One region of the Vibrio sp. 1F263 genome, then DNA from elsewhere that is predicted to be linked to it. Evidence: riboswitches for the same ligand, from Rfam matches in the RefSeq annotation. Region 1 holds a riboswitch; the other holds the start of a gene.
What was found. A riboswitch is a leader RNA that binds a small molecule or an ion and turns the genes downstream of it on or off. The one in region 1 is predicted to bind lysine.

Region 2: another riboswitch for lysine. It lies ahead of ACED25_RS08120 (Na+/H+ antiporter NhaC family protein); the one in region 1 lies ahead of lysC (lysine-sensitive aspartokinase 3).

What each region holds. Positions count from the first base shown of each region.
Region 1 is NZ_JBGONI010000031.1:53,615-61,275, reverse strand. Features, by position in the region: gene metH (methionine synthase) at 1-976, shown strand, start outside; gene lysC (lysine-sensitive aspartokinase 3) at 1,092-2,459, opposite strand; lysine riboswitch at 2,569-2,746, opposite strand; gene ACED25_RS17530 (alanine--glyoxylate aminotransferase family protein) at 2,923-4,062, shown strand; gene ACED25_RS17525 (PglL family O-oligosaccharyltransferase) at 4,167-5,930, opposite strand; gene uvrA (excinuclease ABC subunit UvrA) at 6,027-7,661, opposite strand, start outside.
Region 2 is NZ_JBGONI010000008.1:154,015-161,675, forward strand. Features, by position in the region: gene hflD (high frequency lysogenization protein HflD) at 1-323, opposite strand, end outside; gene mnmA (tRNA 2-thiouridine(34) synthase MnmA) at 370-1,506, opposite strand; gene ACED25_RS08105 (hypothetical protein) at 1,710-1,979, shown strand; gene ACED25_RS08110 (inosine/guanosine kinase) at 2,082-3,386, shown strand; gene ACED25_RS08115 (H-NS family nucleoid-associated regulatory protein) at 3,560-3,970, opposite strand; lysine riboswitch at 4,349-4,526, shown strand; gene ACED25_RS08120 (Na+/H+ antiporter NhaC family protein) at 4,639-6,231, shown strand; His leader region at 6,421-6,556, shown strand; gene hisG (ATP phosphoribosyltransferase) at 6,610-7,506, shown strand; gene hisD (histidinol dehydrogenase) at 7,506-7,661, shown strand, end outside.

The DNA of each region.
Region 1 (7,661 bases):
TACTAAACCTGTCACTCTTGAAAGAGCGCGTGCTAATAAAGTCGCTATCGATTGGGATGCTTATACGCCACCGGCACCCGCTAAGCCGGGAGTTCACATCTTTAATGATTTTGATGTGGCAACTTTGCGCCAGTACATAGACTGGACTCCATTCTTTATGACATGGTCATTGGTCGGTAAATACCCTGCAATTCTTAATCATGAAGAAGTGGGCGAGGAAGCGAAACGCTTATTCAAAGATGCCAACGATTTATTGGATCGAGTACAGAAAGAGAAGTTACTTGAAGCTCGTGGGATGTGTGCGATGTTCCCTGCCAACAGCGTTGGCGATGATATCGAAGTGTATACCGATGAATCTCGTACTGAAGTGTTAAAGGTTTTACACAACCTTCGTCAGCAAACCGAGAAGCCAAAAGGTTTTAACTACTGTTTGTCTGATTACATTGCGCCGAAAGATAGCGGTAAAGCGGACTGGATTGGTGGCTTTGCAGTGACTGGTGGTATCGGCGAGCGTGAGCTTGCTGATGAATACAAAGCCAACGGTGATGACTACAACGCGATTATGATTCAGGCGGTTGCTGACCGATTGGCTGAAGCGTTCGCTGAATACCTGCATAAAGAAGTGAGAAAGGACATTTGGGGCTACTCGCCGGATGAGGATCTGTCTAATGACGATTTGATTCGTGAGAAGTACCAAGGTATTCGTCCAGCTCCAGGTTACCCTGCTTGCCCAGAACATACAGAAAAAGGAACGTTGTGGGAGTTGATGGATGTTGAAAAAGCGATCGACATGTCACTAACCACGAGCTACGCGATGTGGCCTGGTGCTTCAGTGTCTGGTATGTATTTTTCACATCCTGATGCCCGATACTTTGCGATTGCACAGATTCAACAGGATCAAGTGGATAGCTATGCCGACCGTAAAGGTTGGGATATGTTGGAAGCTGAGAAGTGGTTAGGCCCAAACATTAACTAGTTTGAATCTATAACGAGCTTTGATTCGTAACGTAAAAAAGAGAAAGGGTTGCTTAATAGCAACCCTTTTTGTATCTGTAATTTAGTTATTTATCTGTCGATGATAAACGGACTATCTACTCAAATAACTCTTGATGAAGTTTTTGAATCGCCAACTTAGACACAGATTCATCTAGCAAGAAGCATAGGTTGTGTGGGCTTGCTCCGTAACAAATCATACGTAGGTTGAAATCTTCTAGAGTGCCGAATACCTGCTTTGCATAGCCTTTGCTTTCGCTCATGTTGTTACCAATAAGAGCAACGAGGCATAGGTCGTGCTCAATATCTACGGAACACAACTCTTCAAGCTCAAGGCGAGCGGCTTCAGGTAACTCAGGAGCACCACCAGAGGTATCGGTTTGATCGAGAGTAAGTGAGACACTGATCTCTGAGGTAGTGATAAGATCGACTGAGATCTTATGTTTAGCCAGGATCTCGAATACCTTAGCCAAAAAACCATAGGCATGGAACATGTTAGCGCTGCGTAGCGTAACCATGGTTTGGTTGCAGCGTAGGGCAAGCGCTCTGAACAGAGGAGAGCTTTCAACTTGTTGACGAATCCATGTTCCACCAAGCTCTGGTGATTTTGATGAGCCGACAAAAACAGGGATTTGATGGCGTAGTGCAGGAACCAGAGTTGAAGGGTGTAATATTTTCGCGCCAAAGTTTGCCATCTCAGATGCCTCACTGAAGCTGATCTCTGGGATAGGAGATGCTTTCGATGCGATGCGTGGATCTGTGGTGTAGATGCCTGGAACATCAGTCCAAATTTCTAAGCCAATCGCTTGTACTGACTCCGCAATCAGTGCAGCTGAATAATCACTGCCGCCACGACCTAATGTTGTGGTGTTACCTTCGCTATCGGCACCGATAAAACCTTGGGTAACGATAACTTGTTGTTGGCAAAGTGGAATCAGTTTCTGCTGTGCAAGGGCTGCAATATCTTCCAGTTGTGGTTCTGCTTTACCGAAATCATCATTGGTGCGCATCACTTCTCTGATATCAAAACGAGCCGCTGGTGTACCACGTTCGCGAATGATTTGAGCGAGGATATGTGTCGACATTAGTTCGCCACATGCCACTAGGTGATCGGTGAGTTTGGTACTGGCTTGGAATGATGCGGCTTCTGCAGCGCTCGCAATATCATCCAGAATACAGTGCACATCTTTTTCAATGCTAATTGGGTCAGCTAGCTGAGCAAGAATCGTATTATGAATGTCGGTTAACTGTGTCACTAGTTCTTGGCGACGAGTTTTATCTTGAACACCATTCGCGAGTTCAACAAGCAGGTTAGTCACGCCAGAGCATGCGCTACTCACGACCAGTTTCGTATTTGAGTTGTTTTCAATAATGGCAGCACAACGGCTCATTGCTTCAAAGTTGGCAACACTTGTTCCACCAAACTTAGCGACATTAAAAGAACCAGCTACATTAGATGCACTCACGATATATCTCCCACGATTTCCTAAAATAAAATTACTGTTGGGTAATCCAACGTCCGATGTTTTTCGAAGAGAGTTTTAGAGCAAAAAAGAGAGGAATTATTAGAATAGTAACCTCAGAAGCTCTTCACCATATAGAAATGGCGACAGTTAACGGGATTCAGCCCGCTCAACCGATAATAAAGGTCCTGCATCCTTTTATTATCTCGGCACTGCTCCCCATGAATGTTTTGTATTGGAAATGCGGTTCCACAAAACACCTGCCTGGGCAGTGCTCCTCTTCTGCTAGATAGCCATTTCATTGAACGTGTTTGCGCAAATAATGTCAATCCGTAACGTGAGATAATTGAAAAATAATTTTAACAATTATGTGACACTGGTTTGACCTCAATACTTATGGCTAATTGCTGAGGTAATCAATTTGCTTTAGGGTGGATTGTTCACAACATTAACGTAAGGGATGTACATGTTTAATTTAACACTCACTGCTGCTATCGATAGCTTTTATCCGCCACACCGAACGTTAATGGGGCCGGGGCCTTCAGACATTTCTCCTCAAGTTTTACAGGCCTTAAGCCGTCCAACCATTGGTCACCTTGACCCGCTATTTATTGCGATGATGGATGAGCTTAAACAACTTCTCAAATACGCTTTTCAGACGGAAAACGAATTTACGATTGCCGTTTCTGCTCCAGGCAGTGCGGGCATGGAAACCTGTTTTGTTAACTTGATTGAGCCTGGTGAAAAGGTCATTGTTTGTCGCAATGGTGTTTTCGGTGAACGTATGCGAGAGAATGTTGTGCGTTGTGGTGGTGAAGCGATCCTTGTCGATGATGAGTGGGGCAAACCCGTTTCCGTTAAAAAGGTAGAAAAAGCATTGGCAGAAAACCCTGATGCTGTTGCTGTCGCATTTGTGCATGCCGAGACGTCTACTGGCGCGTTATCGGATGCTCAAGCTATTTCCGCAGTCGCTCGCCAGTTTGATGCATTGTCGATTGTGGATGCGGTGACATCATTAGGTGGTGTGCCATTGTTGGTTGATGAATGGCTACTCGATGCGGTTTATTCAGGCAGTCAGAAGTGTCTGTCTTGTGTACCTGGTTTATCTCCCGTGACGTTCTCTCAACGTGCTGTCGATAAAATGAAAGCACGTCAAGCTCCCGTACAAAGCTGGTTCTTGGATCAGAGCTTGGTATTAGGTTATTGGAGTGGAGAAGGTAAGCGTAGCTATCACCACACTGCGCCTGTGAACAGCCTATATGCTCTGCATGAGTCGTTGGTTTTATTGAAAAATGAAGGCCTGGATAATGCGTGGTCACGTCACCATGCGATGCACCAAGAGCTTAAAGAAGGCGTAGAAGCACTAGGATTAAAGTTTGTGGTTGATGAAGAGAGTCGCCTACCTCAATTGAATGCGCTTTACTTCCCTGAAGGGATTGATGAAGCCAAAATAAGAACGCAGCTGTTAGAAGAGTATAATCTTGAAATCGGTGCTGGGCTGGGCTCTCTGGCTGGGAAGGCTTGGCGTATTGGTTTAATGGGTTATGGCGCTCGAAAAGAGAATGTCGCTTTGTGCTTAAAAGCGTTACAAGACGTTTTAAAATAACGCTAATAAATTGAAGTTTAAAAGAAAAGCGCACGAGAGAATGTGCGCTTTTTTGTGTCTAGGCTAAACGTCATTACAGCAAAATGACTCTAGATTCCTTGGCATCATTTAGCAGCAGAGATATTGTTTTCTGCTTCCGATATCTTCTTATACTGAACCTTGGAAAAGTCTCGATTTGGGAACAAGAAGCTCGCTTCACTACGAATTTGTTCTGCCTTGCTGTGATCACCTAATCCTTGATACGCGAGAATCAGGTTACTGTAGAAAGTAGGCCTTGGCTTACTCTTTATGATCTCTAACGACCAATCTATATAAGGTTGGATCAGGCTAGGATCGGCTTTGTAGAGGCCGATATTTAGATAGGTACTGTACACGTCCCAATCATAGCGATCTTTCCAGACTACGGGGTTTGTTACCTGCTTAAGAATGTCCGGGTTTTTCGGCTTAGACATTTCAAATTTAGTGAGTACATAATTGGTGTGTAAGGCACTCAGCATGTAAAAACTCACCAAGATAGGAACGACTAAGCTCGACACTCTGAATAGGGTTTTACTGACGATACTAAACGGCTGCTGATAGTGGCGAGAAGCCCGTTGGTCGACCCAGTAAATCAAAATGATAAAGGTTATCCAGTGAATCGCCGAGTGGTAAAAAGGATACTCAAGCTGAGAATGTAAGAGTATAGGTATGAATAGCGCAAGTAGTGCTAGACGTGTTCCTTTCGCTGAGTTAGCTATGCGTGACATCACCAACACCGCAGCAATCAAGATCCCGATGATTGGTACTATTCCGCCCTCAACCCCCCAAAACAGGAACTCATTGTGTGGGTGATCCATTGAAGGAAGGCCGGGATGATAATTTGGGTTGAGTTGATGCTGGCGAGCTGTGTATAGCGTGTACTCGGATTCGAATTTCCCGTAGCCATACCCTGTAAATGGCTTTTCGATCATCATATCGAGCGCTTGCGGAAAGGTATAAGCTCGTGGGCTTTCTAAGTTAGCCCTTTTGCTTGCGAGGCTATCAGTTGTACTGAGGCTGATCACCGAAAAAGCGACGACGATACCGACTACCACTGATACACACCATCCGTAGAAGCGCTTCTTGGTCGAGAACTTGTAAAGGTAAGGCAGAATGCAGACAAACCCGATTACGGCAGCCAACCATCCTGTACGTGATGCAATGATGATCAGCAAAGGTACGGTTAAGGTTGGTGTCAGGTATAGTAAGAATGACTCGCTAATTTTGCGATTATATTTAGCAGGCTGTCTCGCTAAAAGATAAGCTGAAAGCACAAAACCGGTAGCTAAAAAGCTGGCCATAACATTCGGTTGTTGAAATATCCCATAAGGTCTATTGGCCGCAGTGTTATAACCAAATAGGTTGCCAGGTTCCAGTAAGAAATATTGCACATAGCCAAAAAGTGCTTGTAGGACGACAGCAAGAACAATGAACCACAACATGCGTTGTTTGTGTTTGTTACTGAATTTAAATTGCTGAAGCACCACGAATAAAGCGAAGCCCGCCCACAATCCCAGTAGTCGGCCTGATGCGGCTTGAGGAGAGGCGTTGCTGTAAATAATGGGCAACGTCAGTATCACGCAGCTTATTAGCAAGCCAACGGTTAACTTTGAATATTTGAGTGCTCGGTTAGTGGCAAGCTGGTAGAAGCCAATCGCCAACGTAAAGCTAAGAGCTAACCAAGTGGTTGGATTAAAGGATAAAGCGAGGCCTGAGCCTCCAGGATTGGGCATGAAAAAGTGCATGGCTAATAAGAATATAACAGCTAAAGAGGCAAGGAATGCCTTGTTAAGCGGAAGCTGAGTTCTCTGATTTTCTAGCTGGGTACCGCTAGTATGTATTGTTGCCATAAATCCCTAACCTTATAAAAACAGAGCTTGTTCCTTCTGAAAAAAGCCCTGTTACTTTAACATTTTTCTGTCTGCTCGCAGGGAGCTATTTTACACCTACTTCAAATTTAACATAGGCTTAAGGAAGCGAGCAGTGTGCGAACCTTCGACTAACGCCACATCTTCAGGTGTACCTTCTGCAACAATTTCACCGCCTCCTTGACCACCTTCAGGGCCAAGATCTAGGATCCAGTCCGCTGTTTTGACGACGTCTAGGTTATGCTCAATCACGACAACCGTATTACCGTGATCCCGTAATCTATGCAGTACCGTTAACAGTTGCTGGATATCGTGGAAATGTAGGCCTGTTGTTGGCTCATCGAGAATGTATAAGGTTTTCCCCGTGTCTCGCTTAGATAACTCTCTTGCCAACTTAACACGTTGTGCTTCACCGCCAGACAAGGTTGTTGCTGCTTGTCCGAGGCGAATGTAGGAAAGGCCAACATCCATCAATGTTTGCAGCTTACGAGCAATAACAGGAACAGGGTTGAAGTATTCTCGAGCATCTTCGACAGTCATCTCTAGAACTTCGTCAATGGTTTTCCCCTTGTAGCGGACCTCTAGCGTTTCACGGTTATAACGCTTACCTTTACACACATCGCACGGTACATACACATCTGGCAAGAAATGCATCTCTACTTTGATGACGCCGTCTCCCTGACACGCTTCACAACGACCACCACGAACGTTAAAACTGAATCGACCTGGCTTGTAGCCACGAGATCGTGATTCTTGTGTACCTGCAAATAACTCTCGAATTGGAGTGAAAATACCAGTGTAGGTTGCAGGATTCGATCTTGGTGTTCGACCGATAGGGCTTTGATCAATATCGATTACTTTGTCGAAATGCTCTAAGCCTTTAATCTTTTTGTGCTGCGCCGGAACTGCAGTTGTTGCACCGTTCAATTGAGTGTGGGCGACTTTAAAGAAGGTGTCATTGATGAGTGTTGATTTACCGGATCCCGATACACCGGTAATACAGCTGAACAAGCCTACAGGGATTGTCGCAGTGACATTCTTTAGGTTGTTCCCAGTCGCGCCAACGATCTCGACGACCTTTTTCTTATCGATAGGCGTTCTTTGTTTGGGGATCGCAATTTCTTTGGCGCCGCTGAGGTATTGCCCAGTTAAAGAATTCGGATTTTCGATGATGTCTTGCATGGTGCCTTCAGCGACCACGTGACCACCATGAACACCTGCGCCTGGGCCTATATCGATAACATGGTCAGCGCAACGAATCGCATCTTCGTCATGCTCAACAACAAGTACGGTATTTCCTAAGTCTCTTAGGTGAACCAGAGTTTGCAGTAGACGTTCATTATCACGCTGGTGGAGGCCAATCGATGGTTCATCCAACACATACATAACGCCAACTAAACCGGCCCCAATTTGACTTGCTAGACGAATTCTTTGCGCTTCACCACCTGACAGTGTTTCTGCACTGCGTGATAGGTTCAGGTAATTCAAACCAACGTTCACCAAAAAATGCAGACGATCATTGATCTCTTTCATCACTTTATCAGCAATTTGTCCACGTTGGCCGTCTAACTTCAACTCTTGGAAAAATTGTAGTGCGTCAGCAATGCTGAGCTGAACGATTTGTGGTAGTGTGGTATCGCCAATAAAGACATTTCGAGCTTCTAATCTTAAGCGTGTACCATCACAGCTAGAGCATGATTTCGTTGATATGTA
Region 2 (7,661 bases), on a different contig from region 1:
CGATCGCCAAGCTGAGACATAGAGTCGTTACGAGAAGATAGCTTACGCTCAAGTGCCATCAAGCTGATGATGTAGCGAGTAATATCGCTACCAGCGGGAGTACTATCGATACCTTTTACTAAGCACTCAAGGCCAAGCTTTAGGTTCGCTTCACGTCCAAAGACACCCACGGTGTTCGCTGGATTGGTATTTAAAATGGCACTGAGTGAAGCTTCGAAGGCATCTTTATCACAATGGCCGTCTTTCGCTACTTGTTGAACCAAAGCCACAGCTTGGCAAATTCCAGCGAAAGCAATAGTACGGTCATAAAGTGTATTAGCCACGTAGTAACTCCTAGTTGTCTTCTATTGTTTGTCGTTCGATTATTGGTTAGATGCGCTTTTCAATGATACCACCACCAAGACATACGTTGTCTAGGTAGAACACTGCTGATTGACCTGGGGTCACCGCAATTTGTGGTTCGTCAAAAATAACCTTAATGTTCTCATCATCAATTGGGATGATTGTACAAGGAATATCGGTCTGACGGTAACGTGTTTTTACCGTGCACGTCATAACTTCAGTAATTGGTGTGCGATTAACCCAATGAAGCTGAGAAGCGATCAAACCTTCTGATTTTAAAAGAGGGTGGTCTTTACCTTGTACCGCGATCAGAACATTACGTTTAAGATCTTTTTCACCAACAAACCATGGTTCTTCATTACCGCCGCCACCTTTGGTGCCACCGATATGCAGGCCTTTACGTTGGCCTAGTGTGTGGTACATCAAGCCTTGGTGTTGCCCAATAACTTGGCCTTCAGGTGTCTCGATGTTACCTGGTTGAGCCGGTAGATATTTGCCAAGGAATTCTGTGAACTTACGCTCACCAATAAAGCAGATACCTGTTGAGTCTTTTTTCTTCGCTGTGATCAGGTCTTGCTCTTCAGCAATGCGTCGCACTTCAGGCTTCTCTAATTCACCAACTGGGAATAGGCTGCGTGCCACTTGATCTGAACTTAGCGTATATAGGAAATAGCTTTGGTCTTTGTTGCCGTCTAAGCCACGCAGCATTTCTGGTTTTACGCCAGCATCGAGCTCTTCTTGTGTTGGGAAAGTACGACGAACATAGTGACCCATCGCGATGTAGTCTGCGTCTAATACTTCATCCGCAAACTCTAAGAATGCTTTGAATTTGATTTCTTTGTTACAAAGGATATCTGGGTTCGGTGTACGACCCGCTTTGTATTCTTCAAGAAAGTACTCGAATACATTATCCCAGTACTCTGCTGCAAAGTTGATAGTGTGAAGGTGGATACCTAGTTTGTCACATACCGCTTGAGCATCAGCAAGGTCTTCAGCTGCCGTGCAGTATTCTTCGTTATCGTCTTCTTCCCAGTTTTTCATGAAAAGGCCTTCTACCTGATAGCCTTGTTGCTGAAGAAGATACGCCGATACTGACGAATCTACACCGCCGGACATACCGACAATTACTTTCTTTTCGCTGTTTCCAGAGCTGATATCTGACATGTCTAAACACCGTTACTATTACTTGGTCGCAGATTCTAACAGAAAGAGAAACACCGCGACAGATCCGAGACCGGAATCACAGTTTCATTTGCACAAATATTGCGCTGAATTCGTTAGAGAATCGCATGAACGCGAGGAGACTCGCTAGGATGTCAGATCTATATGTGGCATAGTCGCTCGAAATCCAAGACCTGAGATAAAAAATGTCTGAACAAAATGAGTTTATGCAAGAAGAACAGTTGATCGAGATTATCGAAAACCAACTTGAAGATGGCCAACCTGTGAAAGTGAAAGAGACGCTGATGCGTTTAATGATGACAGGAACTCCTCGTGAAGAGGCGATTGCGGCTATGGCATGTGCACTGGCTATTGAGGTATTTGATGTAATGAAAAACGGCGCTGAGTTTAATCAAAAACGTTACGCCGAGCATTTGGGTATGCTACCTGACTTAAGCTTTATGGAAGGCGAATAAAAAAATAGCCTCGCAAACGTTTGCTATAGTTTGAAAGATTGCCGCGTTAAATATAGCGCGGTAGAATCCGCCACCTATTTCCCCTTGACTTAGACTAGCCTTATGAAATTCCCTGGACAACGTAAATCAAAGCACTATTTTCCGGTTCACGCTCGTGATCCTTTAGTAAGCCAAGCTCAAACTAGCAAAAGAATGTCACGTACTCATATTATCGGTATTGACCAAACTTTGGTGGATATTGAAGCGAAAGTGAGTTCTGAGCTAATCGAAAAATACGGCCTAAGTAAGGGACACTCACTGGTTATCGGTGATGAAGCTGCTGAATCCTTATATCAAGAATTAAAAGAACAGTGCCTGATCACCAATGAATACGCTGGTGGTACGATCGGTAACACATTACACAATTACTCAGTATTGGCGGATGACCGTTCAACACTGTTAGGTGTAATGAGCCAAGATATTAAGATTGGTAGCTACGGTTACCGCTATTTATGTAATACATCAAGCAGAATGGATCTGAACCATTTACAAGGGGTAGATGGCGCAATTGGTCGTTGCTTTGCATTAATTACAGAAGATGGTGAACGTACTTTCGCAATTAGCGAAGGACAAATGAACCAATTAAAACCAGAAAGCATTCCTGAGAAAATCTTCAAAAGTGCTTCTGCTTTGGTATTAACAGCGTATCTAGTTCGTTGTAAGCCAGGCGACCCTATGCCTGAAGCAACAATGAAAGCTATTGAATACGCGAAGAAATACGATGTACCTGTTGTTTTAACACTTGGTACTAAATTCGTTATTCAAGATGACCCAGAGTTCTGGAAAGATTTCCTGGAACAGCACGTAACCGTTGTTGCAATGAATGAAGATGAAGCTGAAGCTTTAACAGGTGAAAGCGATCCTCTTGCTGCTTCAGACAAAGCACTAGAGTGGGTAGACTTGGTTCTATGTACGGCAGGCCCTGTTGGCTTATTTATGGCGGGTTATACTGAAGACGCGGTTAAGCGTGAAACTTCATTGCCGTTGTTACCAGGCTCGATTGCAGAATTTAACCGCTATGAGTTTAGCCGTCCTGCACATAAAGAGTTATGTGACAACCCAACGAAAATCTATTCGCATATCGCGCCTTACATGGGTGGTCCAGAAAAGATCAAGAATACCAATGGAGCAGGGGATGCGGCGCTGTCGGCTTTATTACATGATATGGCAGCAAATAAATATCATAAAGAAAATGTACCGAATTCTAGCAAGCACCAACATGCATTTTTAACGTATTCATCTTTCTCACAAGTTTGTAAATATTCAAACCGTGCAAGTTATGAAGTGTTGGTTCAGCACTCTCCTCGCTTGTCTCGCGGCCTTCCTGAAAGAGAAGATAGTCTAGAAGAAGCGTACTGGGAAAGATAAGATATTTTTATCTTTTTCATTTATATTTCTAATAGTGAAATATAAAAAAGGCTCCGAAAGGAGCCTTTTTTGTTTCTGAATATATTGAAGCCGTAAATAATACTTTAGTCGACTTAAATATTAATTCTATTGCTTAGTGGGTTATTGATTATTCACTTAGCAAACTCGATGCCTTAAAGAGCAAACTCTTCTAGAGATTTACCAGCATCTAGTTGTTCTTGGATAGCTGAAGGCGTACGGCCTTGACCTGTCCAAGTTTTTTCGTCGCCATTCGCGTCTACGTATTTGTATTTCGCAGGGCGAGGAGCACGTTTAGATTTTGTTGTTTTAGATTTTGCTTCACCAGAAAGTGCAGCAATAAGATCGGCAACATCGATTCCGTCTTTTGCAATTTGTTCTGCGATAGCAGAAAGCTTAGCTTCTTGCTCTGCTTTTGCTGCGCGTTCTTCAGCTTCAGACTCTTGACGTTCTTGTACAACAATAGTCAGCTTGTCTAGCGCTTCTTCAAGTTGCTCAAGAGTTAATTCACGTGAGAACGCACGAAGGCTACGGATATTTAATAGAGTTTTTGTTAATTCAGACATGATATTTCCCATCAAGGTAAACTAAATAATCCTCCTAATAATAAACAGAGCCTAAGAATAAAACAAATAGTATTTCTTCTATTAGTTATTTAAATAAGAAAATGAGACGAGTGTTTTAAGATGAAAAGATAGACTTCTAATGAACTTATAATAACTATTAAGAATATCTTAAAAAAAACAGGTGATATCTGATATGTGTTAAGTGGAGTAATCCGTAAAAGTTGACTATTCTTCTATTGATTACTTCATTAACAAAAAGCTTATTTTTCTCGGAATGATATGTTGCATTGTTGCTCTTGATGGGTACAATTGCGGCTACCTGATGCGGTGCTTTGGTTAATCTGTTGTTAAACTCTGGTTTACACGGTTAATAATGTTACCGCACGTAGAGGTGCAATTATAAAGAGTAGTTTTCGTTGGGGTGATGCCAATGAACGGGAATGAAAGGTGTAATTGCCGAAGTAAATTGTATATCTAAGCAATTTGCTGGGGTTGTGCTCAATAGGTACAACACTGCCATAGTCTTAATTTTAAACTATGGAGCGCTACTGTAGGGTTGGGTGAAGTGTTCACTTCCCTTTCGCTTAGTTCAACATGAGCTTGATAAGCCGTATCAAGTTTATCTGCAGTAGATCTCTAGCCAAATAAAAAACTGGTTTTTGAAGATCATGAATTTAATAGATTTTGCAACATCGCCTTTATCGCTGCTTCCTCCCTTGGTTGCCTTGACTCTTGCTATTGTTACCCGTCGTGTATTAGTTTCCTTGGGTGTCGGTATCGTCATGGGTGCGATTCTACTTGCTGACTACTCAGTAGGTAACGCAGCTAGCTACGTCTTTACTAAAGTATCTGGTGTTTTCATCGAAGATGGTGGTATTAACACTTGGAACATGAGCATCGTTGCTTTCCTAATTATCCTTGGAATGACAACGGCATTATTAACACTGTCTGGCGGTACTCGCGCATTCGCTGAGTGGGCACAGTCTCGTGTTAAAAGCAAACGTGGTTCAAAACTACTTGCTGCCTTCTTAGGCGTATTCATCTTTGTTGATGATTACTTCAACAGCTTAGCGGTAGGTGCCATCTCTCGCCCTGTAACTGACCGCTTCTACGTATCTCGCGCTAAGCTAGCTTATATCCTAGATTCAACTGCTGCTCCTATGTGTGTGATCATGCCGGCTTCTAGCTGGGGTGCTTACATCATCACTATCATTGGTGGCATCTTAGTGACACACGGTGTGACAGAGTATTCTGCACTGGGTGCTTACGTTCGCCTTATCCCAATGAACTTCTACGCTGTGTTCGCACTATTAATGGTGTTTGCCGTTGCGTGGTTTGGTTTAGATGTTGGCAAAATGCGCGAGCATGAGATCGAAGCCTCTCAAGGCCGTGGTTTTGAAGGTGATAATGATCAAAAGAAAGCGCACGATCTAAACGAAGAGCTAGATATTCAAGAGAGCGAAAACGGTTCTGTTTCTGATCTCGTTATGCCAATCGTAGCGTTAATCGTCGCGACGGTTGCAGCAATGCTTTACACCGGTGGCCAAGCGCTTACTGCTGATGATCAAGCATTCAACTTGCTTGGTGCATTTGAAAATACAGATGTAGGTAAGTCTCTGGTTTACGGTGGTGTTATTGGTTTACTCGTTGCGCTAGCAACGGTATTCAAACAGAAACTGCCTATGGCTGATATCACAAGAACAATGTGGATTGGTGCAAGCTCAATGTTTGGCGCTATCCTTATCCTTGTATTTGCATGGACGATTGGTTCTGTTATTGGCGACATGAAAACAGGTTCGTACCTATCCTCTCTAGCAACAGGTAACATCGATTACCACTGGCTACCGGTTATCTTGTTCCTTCTTGCTGGCCTAATGGCGTTCTCGACAGGTACATCTTGGGGTACGTTCGGTATCATGTTACCGATTGCGGGTGACATGGCTGCTGCCTCTGACATCGCGCTAATTCTTCCTATGCTAAGTGCGGTTCTTGCGGGTTCTGTATTTGGTGATCACTGCTCTCCAATCTCGGATACAACGATTCTGTCTTCTACAGGTGCGCGTTGTAACCACATTGACCACGTATCGACTCAGCTCCCTTACGCGCTGTCTGTGGCGTTCGTATCGTGTATTGGTTTTATCACCCTAGGAATGACATCATCAACTGGCATTGCATTTGGCGCAGCGTCTCTAACGTTTGTTGCGGTATGTTTTGCATTGGCTTATTTCTCTCGTTGCAAGATAGCAACGTGTAAAAGCTAATCATCATTTGATTGAATAATGAGAAGGGAGGCGTTTGCCTCCCTTTTTTTGTGTTCGTTAATTTAATTTTAAATTTCGTGAAAAAAGTTCGAATAAATGGTTGAAAAAGGGTGTCAGCTTAGTTAGTGTGGAGACAAGACAGCAAACAACCTAAGAGCTGATAAGTATGCGTAAATTAGTAATGAACATTCATCACCATCATCACCCTATCTAGTCTTTCGGGGAGATTTACGTATACCCGGGAGCAAGAATTCTCCCGGAGGTTAAGTCAAAGAATTTAGATTTAAACCCTCGGGACGACAAAGTCTTCCGAGGGTTTTTTAGTTTTAGCACTTTTAAATAATCAATAAATTCAAATATTTGCACAGGGATACAGCAATGCAGACACAACGCCTAAGAATCGCAATTCAAAAGAAAGGTCGCTTAAGTAAAGAGTGCCAAGATCTACTTAAAAAATGTGGTGTGAAATTTAACATCATGGGTGAGCGCTTAGTTGTTCATTCACTAAATATGCCAATCGACTTGTTACTCGTTCGTGATGACGACATCCCAGGCCTTATCATGGATGGTGTGGTTGACCTTGGTTTTATCGGTGAGAATGAACTAGAAGAAGTTCGCCTAGACCGTGTCGCTCTAAAGGAGCCTTCAGAGTTTCGTACACTACGTCGTTTAGACTTCGGTGGTTGCCGCCTTTCTATCGCAATCAACAAAGATGAAGAATACAACGGCCCACAAGACCTAGCGGGTAAACGTATTGCGACAACTTACCCACAATTACTAAAAGCCTACATGGACGAGCAGGGTGTTGAATTCAGCGCTTGTATGCTAACTGGCTCAGTTGAAGTTGCCCCTCGCGCAGGTCTAGCAGACGCTATCGCAGATTTAGTTTCTACAGGTGCAACGCTAGAAGCAAACGGTCTAAAGGAAGCAGAGGCTATCTTCCAATCTAAAGCAACACTGATTCAACGTGTTGGTGATTTCGATGCAGACAAAACGGCATTGATTGAAAAACTACTGACTCGTATGCAGGGTGTTCAACAAGCGAAAGAGTCGAAGTACATCATGCTTCACGCACCAACGTCTCAGCTAGAGCAAATCAAAGCTCTACTACCTGGGGCTGAAGATCCTACGGTTCTTCCTCTATCTACAGACAAAGACAAAGTTGCCGTTCACCTCGTAAGTACAGAGAACTTGTTCTGGGAAACTATGGAACAGCTGAAAGAGTTGGGTGCAAGCTCGATTCTAGTATTACCAATCGAAAAAATGATGGGGTAGTGACGATGAGAACCGTTGTTTGGCAATCTTTAAGTGAATCACAGCAAGACTCGGTATTAGAGCGTCCAGCTATTACTGAAGGTGCAAACATCACAGCGACTGTTTCTGATGTTATTGCAAAAGTACGAAATGAAGGCGATGCCGCACTTAAGGAA